Regions from separate parts of the Tatumella citrea genome, predicted to be linked through region 1. Evidence: predicted binding sites of a transcription regulator. Region 1 holds the regulator's gene; the other holds the start of a gene.
What was found. The regulator PurR, encoded in region 1, represses purine synthesis genes. The targets are predictions, from matches to a motif close to CANGCAAACGTTTGCNTG.
Positions count from the first base shown of each region.

Region 2: A7K98_RS00140 (7-cyano-7-deazaguanine/7-aminomethyl-7-deazaguanine transporter) is a predicted target of PurR. The motif match lies at 2,666-2,683, and genes of this name have one in related genera.

Region 1 covers NZ_CP015579.1:1,834,479-1,839,991, reverse strand. The annotation lists gene A7K98_RS08775 (C40 family peptidase) at 1-797, shown strand, start outside; gene cydH (cytochrome bd-I oxidase subunit CydH) at 1,073-1,162, opposite strand; gene purR (HTH-type transcriptional repressor PurR) at 1,438-2,463, shown strand; gene punR (DNA-binding transcriptional activator PunR) at 2,473-3,375, opposite strand; gene punC (purine nucleoside transporter PunC) at 3,480-4,649, shown strand; gene cfa (cyclopropane fatty acyl phospholipid synthase) at 4,955-5,513, shown strand, end outside.
Region 2 covers NZ_CP015579.1:23,841-29,353, forward strand. The annotation lists gene proP (glycine betaine/L-proline transporter ProP) at 1-898, opposite strand, end outside; gene A7K98_RS00135 (DcrB family lipoprotein) at 1,252-1,806, opposite strand; gene A7K98_RS00140 (7-cyano-7-deazaguanine/7-aminomethyl-7-deazaguanine transporter) at 1,919-2,584, opposite strand; gene tusA (sulfurtransferase TusA) at 2,802-3,047, shown strand; gene A7K98_RS00150 (lysoplasmalogenase) at 3,081-3,710, opposite strand; gene A7K98_RS00155 (DUF2500 domain-containing protein) at 3,878-4,237, shown strand; gene A7K98_RS00160 (DUF1145 family protein) at 4,267-4,536, opposite strand; gene rsmD (16S rRNA (guanine(966)-N(2))-methyltransferase) at 4,539-5,138, opposite strand; gene ftsY (signal recognition particle-docking protein FtsY) at 5,382-5,513, shown strand, end outside.

The DNA.
Region 1 (5,513 bases):
GTCTACTGATCACGCTTTTTATTTTGGCTTTAGCACAGCTTTTTTTCAATGTCGCAGAGGCTTCGCCTCGAACTGCGGTTAATGCCACTTTTCATAAAACCACCCGTAAAGCAGTGACTGAAGAAGATGCCCGCCGTAAACGAAGGCCTATTAAGACGACCAGTACCCGACATAAAGCCCGCCAGCCCCTGATTCACCGGGTTAAACACTTCACCAGTCAGCGTAAAGTTAAAAACAGTCGTACGGCTAAAGAATCCCGTCATCTGGCAAAGAATCACACGCCGGAAACTAAAAAATATGGTCGTCATCGCCCCGCAGCTAAAAAGACGACACGCCACCCTTCTGCCACACTGGCCGCTATCCGGATGAGCAAACAGCACCGTCTGCGTTATCAGAAAGCGCGTGCAACAGCGATGGTGAAACTGATGGATCAGTTAGGGAAGCCTTATCAGTGGGGAGGAACTTCTCCAAAATCCGGATTTGACTGCAGTGGTCTGGTTTATTATGCCTACAAAGACCTGGTAAATTTCAAAATACCCCGTACCGCCAACGAAATGTACCATCTGCGTGATGCTGCACCGGTAAAACGTGATGAGCTGGAAAAAGGTGATCTGGTATTCTTCCGTATCCACCGCCATGGCGCTGCAGACCATGTAGGCGTTTATCTGGGTGATGGCAAATTTATTCAGTCACCACGTACCGGTAAAGACATCCAGATTACGGCTCTGAGCAATGAATACTGGCAACGTCACTACATTGGCGCGCGCCGCATGGTAACCCCGAGTACCGTCCGTTAATTAGTCATCCTGCTCGGTACAGACTGCACCCCAAACGCTGGTTATCCTGCGAACTAAGGTGCAGTTTTTTTATGCTGACAGATATCTGTCATGCCACTGCCCTTATTCTGCTGGCTTACCCAAAAAATCGTAAATCTCTCCTGGTCCTCACACGTATCCGTTAATTGCATTTTTTGTAGCTTAAAAGCAAAAACCGGCGCGGGAAGTATCCGGTACCGGTTTTGATAACAGCATATGGCTGACCGGGCGCGGTCAGTCGGGCCAGCAGGCTAACATTAATGCAGGATGGCGGTAAAACTGAAGGCCATAATCATCAGCAACGCTACAACTGTAGTGGTCAGTGCAAGCTTAAGATCGGTATCCATCAGAACTCCTTTAGGCACACTAATTGTGGGGTAATAGTTATATTCCCATACTGCTGCGCAAAAATCTCGTTTTATTGCAGCAGCCTTGTTAGAATTGCCGGTCTTTGTTGCGCAACCTCCTCAGCTGCTGGTTTTATATCCGGCTTTCTTCGCAGGACTCTCCTCTGGCCTTCGGGTTCATTTTAATGACGAGACAGTGAAACGCTGAGCTGACGCAAACGATTAACCTATAAAAAATCAATATCTTATTTTTTTAAACCAGGAGTACTCACTGAATGGCAACTATTAAAGACGTGGCAAAACGCGCCGGTGTTTCAACCACCACCGTGTCCCATGTCATTAATCAGACCCGTTTTGTTGCGGAAAACACACGGAAAGCGGTCTGGGAAGCAATAAACGAGTTGCACTACTCCCCCAGTGCAGTCGCCAGAAGCCTTAAGGTCAATAACACCAAGACGCTGGGCTTACTCTCGACAACACTCGAAGCGCCTTACTTTGCTGAAATCATTGAAGCTATCGAAAAAAAATGTTTTGACCATGGCTACACACTGATTCTGGGTAATGCTCATAACGATTTGCAAAAGCAACGCGCATATTTAGCCATGATGGCGCGCAAACGTGTTGATGGATTACTGGTGATGTGTGCCGAATATCCGCAGGAGTTGCTGGATATGCTGGAAGAAAACCGCAATATCCCGATGGTCGTGCTGGACTGGGGAGTTTCACAGGGTGACTTTACCGACACCGTGCTGGATAACGCTTTTCATGGTGGATATATGGCCGGTCGCTACCTGATTGAGCGCGGTCATCGTGATATTGGTTGTATTCCGGGACAAATGGAAAGAAACACCGGTGGTGGCCGGTTGGCAGGCTTTCTGAAAGCTCTGGAAGAGGCTGGAATCTCACATCGTGAGGAGTGGACTGTTCAGGGGAATTTCGAACCAGAGTCCGGTTATCAGGCGATGCAGAAAATACTTGCGCAACCGCAACTCCCGACAGCCGTTTTTTGTGGCGGGGATATTATGGCCATGGGAGCCATTTGCGCCGCCGATGAACAGGGACTGCGCGTTCCCCAGGATATTTCTATTATTGGTTATGATAACGTGCGCAACTCGCGTTATTTCACCCCGGCACTGACTACAGTTCACCAGCCAAAGAGTGAGTTAGGCGAAAAAGCGCTGGAGATGTTACTGGATCGTATAGTGAATAAACGTGAAGATCCGCAAACCCTTGAAATCCATCCGACCCTGATTGAACGTCGTTCGGTCGGCGACGGTCCGTTCCGTGACTATCGCCGGTAAGTCCCCGGTTCACTCCCTGAGCCATTCATGGTTCAGGGTGGCAGTGTCCCCCAGGTAATCAAGTAACCATCGCAATGCCGGAGAAATACGCTGTTCTGCCCAGCTTACACAGCAGGGACTTTCCGGAAACGGCGCCGGCAGTTTTAGTTCTTTTACTTTTTCGCTCTCTAGTAACGGCCGTGCCAGATGCCCTGGCACCATTGCCACGCATAATCCTGCCCGAACGCAATCCAGACCGGTTTGCCAGTCCGGCACAGTCATTCGCCGTTGATTATCCAGTGTCCAGGTCATCCTTCGTGGCAGTTCCCTGGAGGTATCTTCCAGCACCAGTGATGGCCATGCCCGAAGCTGCTCCTCTCCCGGATGGGTTTCAGCTGCCAGTGGATGATCAGCACTGACAATACACCGCCAGTTCAGACGCCCCATATCCTGGAAAGCGAAACGTCCGGCGACCGGGATTGCCTGGGTCGCACCAATCGCCATATCAACGCGTCCTGCGGCCAGTGCGTCCCAGACACCGTTAAACACCTCTTCGCGAATATGCAGCTCTACATCGGGAAAGTGGCGATAAAAATCGATGGTCAGTTGCTGCATCCTGGAACGTTTTACAATACAGTCCACCGCAATACTCAGTTCACCGCGCCAGCCATTTGCCAGTTGTTGGCACTGACGTCGGGTTTCCTGCATTTTTTTGATAATCCCCCGACCTTCACGAACAAAATGTTCACCTGCGGCCGTCAGTATCACATCGCGGTGTTGTCGTTCGAATAACTCAACTGCCAGCCACTCCTCCTGTTGTCGGACGGTATAACTGATCGCAGATGGCACCCGGTGCAACTCCCTGGCTGCTGCACTAAAGCTGCCATTTCTTGCCACTGCATCCACGACTTCCAGTGCATATTCTGACCACATAGCGACCTTTCAATTTTTTTCACAGTTGATTGCAAATATTAACGGTTCACAACTCCCGGTGCACCCTTTTAAACTCTTTGCGCACATTTTCACAGGGAGGAGCAATGCGTCATCCGGTCATTTTTTTAGTTTATCTGTCACTACTGAGTATGCTGGGATTCCTGGCTACAGACATGTATCTGCCCGCTTTTGAAGCGATGAAACAGGATCTGAATACTGACGCAGGAGTCATCAGCGCCAGTCTTAGCCTGTTCCTGGCTGGCTTTGCCTGCGCACAACTGTTCTGGGGACCGTTGTCGGATAAGATTGGCAGAAAACCAGTGCTGGTCAGTGGTCTGGCGATATTTGCCATCAGCTGTCTGGCGATGTTGTGGGTAACCACGCCACACGCACTGCTGGCTCTGAGATTTATTCAGGCCGCCGGAGTCTGTGCCGCCGCAGTCAGCTGGCAGTCTCTGGTGCTGGATTACTATCCGGCTTCGCGTAGCCAGAAGATTTTCGCCACGATTATGCCAATGGTTGCTCTGTCTCCGGCGCTAGCTCCGTTGCTGGGTTCATGGTTGCTGGCTCATTTCCACTGGCATTCAATATTTTTGGTACTTGCTGCACTCACCTGCGGATTAATTGTGGCTACCCTGGGTTTACCGGCCAGACCACCACAAGTTCCCCTGTCAGCGAGCACCGTTCCCCCGGGATTTTTGCAGTTACTGTCTGAGCGCCAGTACAGCGGTAATGTACTGATCTATTCTGCCTGTTCCGCAAGTTTCTTTGCCTGGCTGACCGGTTCTCCCTTTATTCTTTCCGGCCTGGGGCTTTCTGCCGGAGATATCGGACTGAGCTATATTCCGCAAACTTTGACGTTCCTTGCTGGCGGCTTTGGCTGTCGTGCTCTGCTGAACAAATTTAGTGGTCGTCAACTGCTGCCCTGGTTATTAGTGCTTTATACGTTGAGTATTGGTGGCGTTGTTGTGGTGAGTTTCCTGGGGCAGCCCGGATTATTTAGTTTATTACTGCCCTTCTGTGGCATGGCGATGGCTAACGGGGCTATTTATCCAATTGTGGTCTCTGCAGCGCTCCGGATGTTTCCGGCTGCCAGTGGCAAAGCCGCAGCTCTGCAGAATGCATTGCAGCTGGGGTTATGCTTCGTATTCAGCTTACTGGTGTCTTATCACCTGTCCCAGCCACTACTGACAACTGCGACCGCGATGGGAATAACAGTTCTGCTCGCTCTCGCCGGTTTTTGTCTCCAGCATCGCAAACATTCCTGTCAGTAATTTCACCCGCTGTTAAACCGGCGGGTTAATTATATCTGCACAATTAGCGACCTAACCATCAGTCATTGAACATTCAGATTGTCAGGCATATAATCACTCTGGTGACAAATTTTTTATTATAAGTCACCACGTATGCTGACTAATTTGGTTTGTGCTTTCTCTGCAGAACCGCATTTTTCGATATTTACTAGCACCTCTGTTTTGTCTTTACTTATAAATGCACGTTTTTTGTGAGTTTACTCACGAACCAACGAAAGTTGTCTATTCTTTCTTCAGGTTCAAATAGAACAGGTGATAAGAAGCGTATGAGTTCATCATGTGTAGCAGAAGTTAGCCTTAAGGAAAATCATTGGTACCGTATTGCCAATGAAATGCTGTCGATGGCCGATATTGCTATCAATGGTGATCGCCCTTGGGATATTCAGGTTAAAAATCCTGATTTTTTTAAACGGGTTTTGCAGGAAGGCTCTCTGGGATTAGGTGAGAGTTATATGGATGGCTGGTGGGAATGTGAACGGCTTGACCAGTTTTTTTATCGGGTGCTGAAAAATAAACTTGATAAACAATTGCCGCATCATTTTAAAGATACCCTTCGTATTGCTACTGCCCGCCTTAAAAATCTGCAATCTAAAAAACGCGCCTGGATAGTCGGTAAAGAGCATTACGATCTGGGTAATGATCTGTTCAGCCTGATGCTTGATCCTTTTATGCAGTATTCCTGTGGTTACTGGAAAGACGCAACCACTCTGGAAGCTGCACAGGAAGCAAAACTGGATATGATCTGCCGTAAGCTGCAACTGGAGCCAGGCATGACCCTGCTGGATATCGGTTGTGGTTGGGGTGGATTATCTGAGTTTGCAGCCC
Region 2 (5,513 bases), 1.8 Mb from region 1:
GTACACCATGATCCTCAGAGTAATGCAGATTATGCGTCAGATAACTGGGCATATAAGTCAGTAACATGTAATAGGTGACGTTGGTAGCAATGACCAACCCTACGCAGGAGAGCAGGCTTTTCCAGTGTTTTGTGGCAATTTCTTTAAATGAAACTTTTGGCCCGTCCTGCAAACCTTCCCGGTCACCCTGTTCCAGCTTCTCTACATGTTGCTGAAATGCCGGTGTCTCTTCCAGAGCGTTACGCAGGTAGAGCCCGACAATCCCCAGTGGTAATGCCAGGAAAAACGGCAGGCGCCAGCCCCAGGAAAGGAATTTTTCATCGCCAATAATGGCGGAAATTAGCACCACAATCCCGGCCCCAATCACAAAGCCAATGATCGAACCAAAATCGAGCCAACTGCCCATAAATCCGCGTTTACGGTCCGGTGAGTATTCTGCGACAAATATCGATGCTCCGGTATATTCACCACCGACCGAGAAGCCCTGCGCCATTTTTGCTATCAGCAGCAATATGGGTGCCCAGATACCAATGGATGCATAGGAGGGGATTAATCCGATACAAAAGGTACTGATCGACATAATCACAATCGTGACCGACAGTATTTTCTGTCGCCCGTATTTATCCCCGAGCATTCCAAAAAACAGCCCACCCATCGGGCGGATTAAGAAGGGGACTGAAAAAGTGGCGAGGGCTGCAATCATCTGGATACCAGGTGATGCCGACGGGAAAAAAACTTTACCCAGCGCAAAGGCGACAAACCCATACACCCCGAAATCAAACCATTCCATCGCGTTGCCAAGCGCTGCTGCTGTTATCGCTTTCCGCAACCGGGTATCATCAATAATAGTCACATCATCGAGCCCAATGGGTTTTATACGCTTCCTACGTAATTTCATATGCATACCTGTATTTAGTTCATAAGTAATCAGTATGATCTTCCGGTAAAAGGTATGTACAAATATTACCGGCGACACTAAGCATAGATGCTTTTTGTCAGATAAGACCAGTCTGAACGTGCATTAAATTAATCGGGCTATCGTCGTTATGAATGGCCAAGTATAACTATTTTCTATTACCAAAGTCATATCCGGCGAGATTAGGGGTGTCAGAGCAGTAGAATTTCGACAGATTATATGGCAGGTGGTACAGCTTGTTTACAACGGGTCAGGGAGTATGTGGGACACTGGAGCAGAGAAGGAAGCTAATCATACCCGCAACAGCCGCGGGTATGATTTTTCACATCAGGGAGTTACTTAACCGAGATGGTTTTGACAATATTTTCGGCAGTGGTCTGCGACTGTGCCTGATTATCGGCAGGTAAGGAAATCTGCAATGTGATGAGTTTGCCGTCAATTTTGGTCATGACCACGGTTGACCAGCTGGTCTGGCTTTTGGCTGAAATGACACTGTCCAGCTGTTGTGCCGGTTGTCCGTTCAGAGTGATAGCTTTATCAGACACAACCTGCAATTGCGGGTCACGGTTGCGTTGTTGTTGTTCCAGTCGCTGCGTCAGAACATCCAGCGCTTCGTTAGTGCTGTCTCCGGTAATCACAATGATCGCCTGCTGGCCGTTATTATTGGCATAAACATGCATATTATTGCCGGTAGTGCCTAATTTTCCGGTCTGATCGGTCATTCCGGTTGGCAGAGCGAAGCTGAGTTTTCCGTCAACCAGTGTGACGGTTTGTAAATCCTGCTGGCTTGCTGCGGCGTGCTGCCCTGCAGTATCTTCTTTTTTCTGATCACATGCTGCCAGTCCAATCACCAACAACCCGACGCTGAGGTATTTAACTAAATTTCTCATCTGAATTCCTTTTTATTGTCCACATTGGGGATCACATCGAAAACGGAACAGAAAATCAATCCGTTGATTGTCACCAAATCTTAGCCGTTGTCACAGGCAGGATCATTCAGCATTAACCTAAAGTAAGAGAATGGTCCCGTGTTTTTCCGGGAAGCCGTTTCAGGATAGCATTCAATAGCACGCCATAAGCTGGCAGGAAAAAGACCAGACAGATAAATACTTTGTAGCTGTAATCCACCAGTGCGATTTCGACCCAATGTTGCGCCATAAACAGGTCGCTGCTGTGATAAAACGCGATAAAAAAGAAAGCCAGGGTATCGCTGATATTTCCGAGCAACATCGAAGCCGCAGGAGCCAGCCACCAGTGTGCGGAGCGCCGTAGCCGGTCAAACACTGAAATATCCAGAATCTGCCCCAGGACATAAGCCATAAAGCTTGCCAGCGCAATCCGGCCAACCACGGTGTTTATATGTTGCAGAGCATCCCAGCCTTGCCAGGCACCCTGATAAAACACACAGGACACAATATAAGAGATAACCAGGGCCGGCAGCATAGCCAGCAGAATGATACGCCTTGCCATAGATGCACCAAAAATTCGTACCGTCAGGTCAGTGGCAAGAAAGATAAACGGGAAGCTGAAAGCACCCCATGTGGTATGAAAGCCGAAGATATCTACCGGCAACTGCACCAGGTAATTACTGGAAGTAATTATCAGCAAATGAAATACCGATAATATGATGCGGGCAAACAGCCGCTGACGGGTATTAAACGTGTTCATTTCAGGCCTTTTTAGGTTGGGGTGAGGGAACCCATTAACACTGCCGTCGACATAAACTGCACAACGGCACAGAAAATTGTACAAGAAAACGGCCGCATGTTACCTGCTTCAATGGACAATGCAAGAGGGGAGGTACCCGGCCACCGCACCTCCGGTGTTTGTCTGTACTCAGGGCTGACGTTAGAATAGCAGCTTCCCCTGTTTTACAGAGAACCTTATGAACGACCTTTTTAGTACCGCCGAACATACCCTTGATGCCCGGGGCTTGCGTTGCCCGGAGCCAGTGATGATGGTGCGTAAAACTATACGTCATATGCAGGACGGAGAAACCCTGTTAATCATTGCCGATGATCCGGCGACAACCCGTGACATTCCGGGCTTTTGTCGTTTTATGGAACATACCTTAGTGGCTCAGGACACAGAACAACTGCCTTTTCATTATCTGGTTAAGAAGGGCATGTAAACGGCTGGTCTGACAACCAGCCGTACTGACAGATCAGGAGAGCCACAGCGAACGAATAATCATAAAATGACCGATGATAAATAACGCTTCATAAATCACCCGGTCAGCCGAAAATCGCAGGCGGAAGAAACTGATAAGCCAGCAGATATTCGCCAGTAACAGCAAATCGGTACCGGCCATCATTGAAAGTGTTTCATCAGTTTGCAGACTCAGATATTGCAGCGTTGCAATCCAGCACATAACCAGGACCATCGCCAGCATCGTACATACCGGCCAACGCAGTTCTTCCAGACGGCTCCAGATAATCGCAGCCACCACCAGACCAATCACCAGGAAGGTGACCGGTATCGGCCAGTAAATATTCAGGGTAATGCCGCGGGTCAGATTGATGGTGTAGAGCAGATAGGAGAGAAAGCTGGCACCAAAGGCATACATCATCTGCTGGCGGGATAATAAACTCAATAACCCGCCCGCCATCGCCGCGATCAGACCACCTATCAATAAATAATCACTGACGGAATGTGTCGGTGCCTGCCATGCCCATGCCAGCATGAGAAGGAATGTCACCGGTTTAAATAACCAGCGTTGCCAGCGGGGGCCCCGGTAAGAGGCATCAATGTACAGCCAGCCGGAAAATAGCACTGCAAGAAATGACCAAAGCATAATTTCTTCCTTCATCTTCTTTACACCAGACCGGGAACAAAATGCACAAAGCATTGAGGGTTCCGTTTGACTTTCGGCCGCTGCCAACGATTATTACTGTGAATGACAAAAATTGCAGGTGAAATGATGCAGATTTTATTTCTGCCTGTGGATAACACGGAGGATCGATGAACAGACCACCCCTGATTATTATCATTGTTATTGTTGCCATTGCTTTTCTTGCGGGTCGACAGTTTTTTAAACAGCGAAACGAAAATCAGGTGAATAATGATTCACCCGTGGTGACACAGCAGGCGATGGTAGTCAGTAAACGTGATTTTCCATATCCCGACCGCCATACCCGTCAGCAGCAGGTTATTGCCGGCGAGACGTTGCGTTATGAAGTCACTTTCCGCAGGACTCCGGTTGGCGAAAACTTTACGGTACAGATGTCAGAAGCTCAGTATAACGAGTGCGAGGCAGGTACTACGGGAGCCCTGAAGATGCAGGGGACCCGTTTTGTCAGCTTTACACCAGGTGGCCGTTAAAGGCCATTGCACGTACCCTGTGGCTGGTTTTACTTTGAGGGATAGTTTTTTTTCTGCCAGGCAAGCAGTTCAAATACCCCGAAAAAGAAAATCTTAACCTGGGTCATGCCACTGAGGGCAGGGCCGTCTTTGCTCTGAGTAGCACGCAGCAGTACCAGTTGCAGCCCGTGCATTACCACCATAAAAAACAGGGCAACATCAATAAAATACTTAAGAGGTTTAGGTGCCGGATGAATCAGATTCATCAGTAAAAAGGCCCAGACGAAAATCATCAGGATACGCCCGCCAATCAACAACATAGTTATTCTCCCTGAGAGTCTGTCACGGAACGATGGTACAGACGGTAGGCAACCTGGCCTGCCGTTTTTTCGCGGTGTAGCCGCCAGCTGTCAGGGACCTGCAAAGCACCCTGTTCAGTCTCACATTCGATGTAAATCAGGGCTTCACTTGCCAGCCAGCCACGGGTTTCCAGCAACGTCATCGTTTCTGTCAGCAAACCTTTTCGGAAAGGTGGGTCAATAAACACGATGTTGTAAGGCTGGCCTGGCTGATTTAACCATTGCAGGGCATTTCCCTGAACGACCTGGCCCGTTGTCGCTTTCAGGGTCTGTAAATTACTGGTCAGCTGGCGCGCGACAGAAGGCTCAAGCTCAAGTAAGGTCACATGTTCTGCATAGCGCGAAAGTGCCTCGATTCCCAGAGCTCCGCTACCGGCAAAACAGTCCAGGCAACGTGACTGCGGTAAATCGGCTGCCAGCCAGTTAAACAACGTTTCACGCACTCTGTCGGTGGTTGGCCGTAGCCCGGCGCTCTCAGGAACCGGAAGTTTTCTGCCGCGCCACTGTCCGCCAATAATTCGTATTTGTCCGGCACCTGAGGGTGCCCGGGATTGTTTATTCATCTCAATCACAACTCTTCATAATTTGTTGCTTAGTTTAACGGGCGCGGACGTGATAAGAAACGGTAAAAAAGGGTGCTGTAATGCAATACCAGGAAAATGATAGACTATCCGACTATGCTTTCGCGATCCCTGCGGTAGCCTGAACATGTCAGGGATTTGATAAATTATAAATATGTCCCGGATTATTCTCTGAGGAACCTGTTACGGTTCACTGATCCGGGTCTAAAGGAGTGTCGTTAGATAATGGCAAAAGAAAAAAAACGGGGCTTTTTCTCCTGGCTGGGTTTCGGTCGCGATGAAGACAATGCAGAACCGCAAAATCAACCCGCAGAACAAAAAGAAACACCGGACGCTGCCGCAGAGCATCATACTACG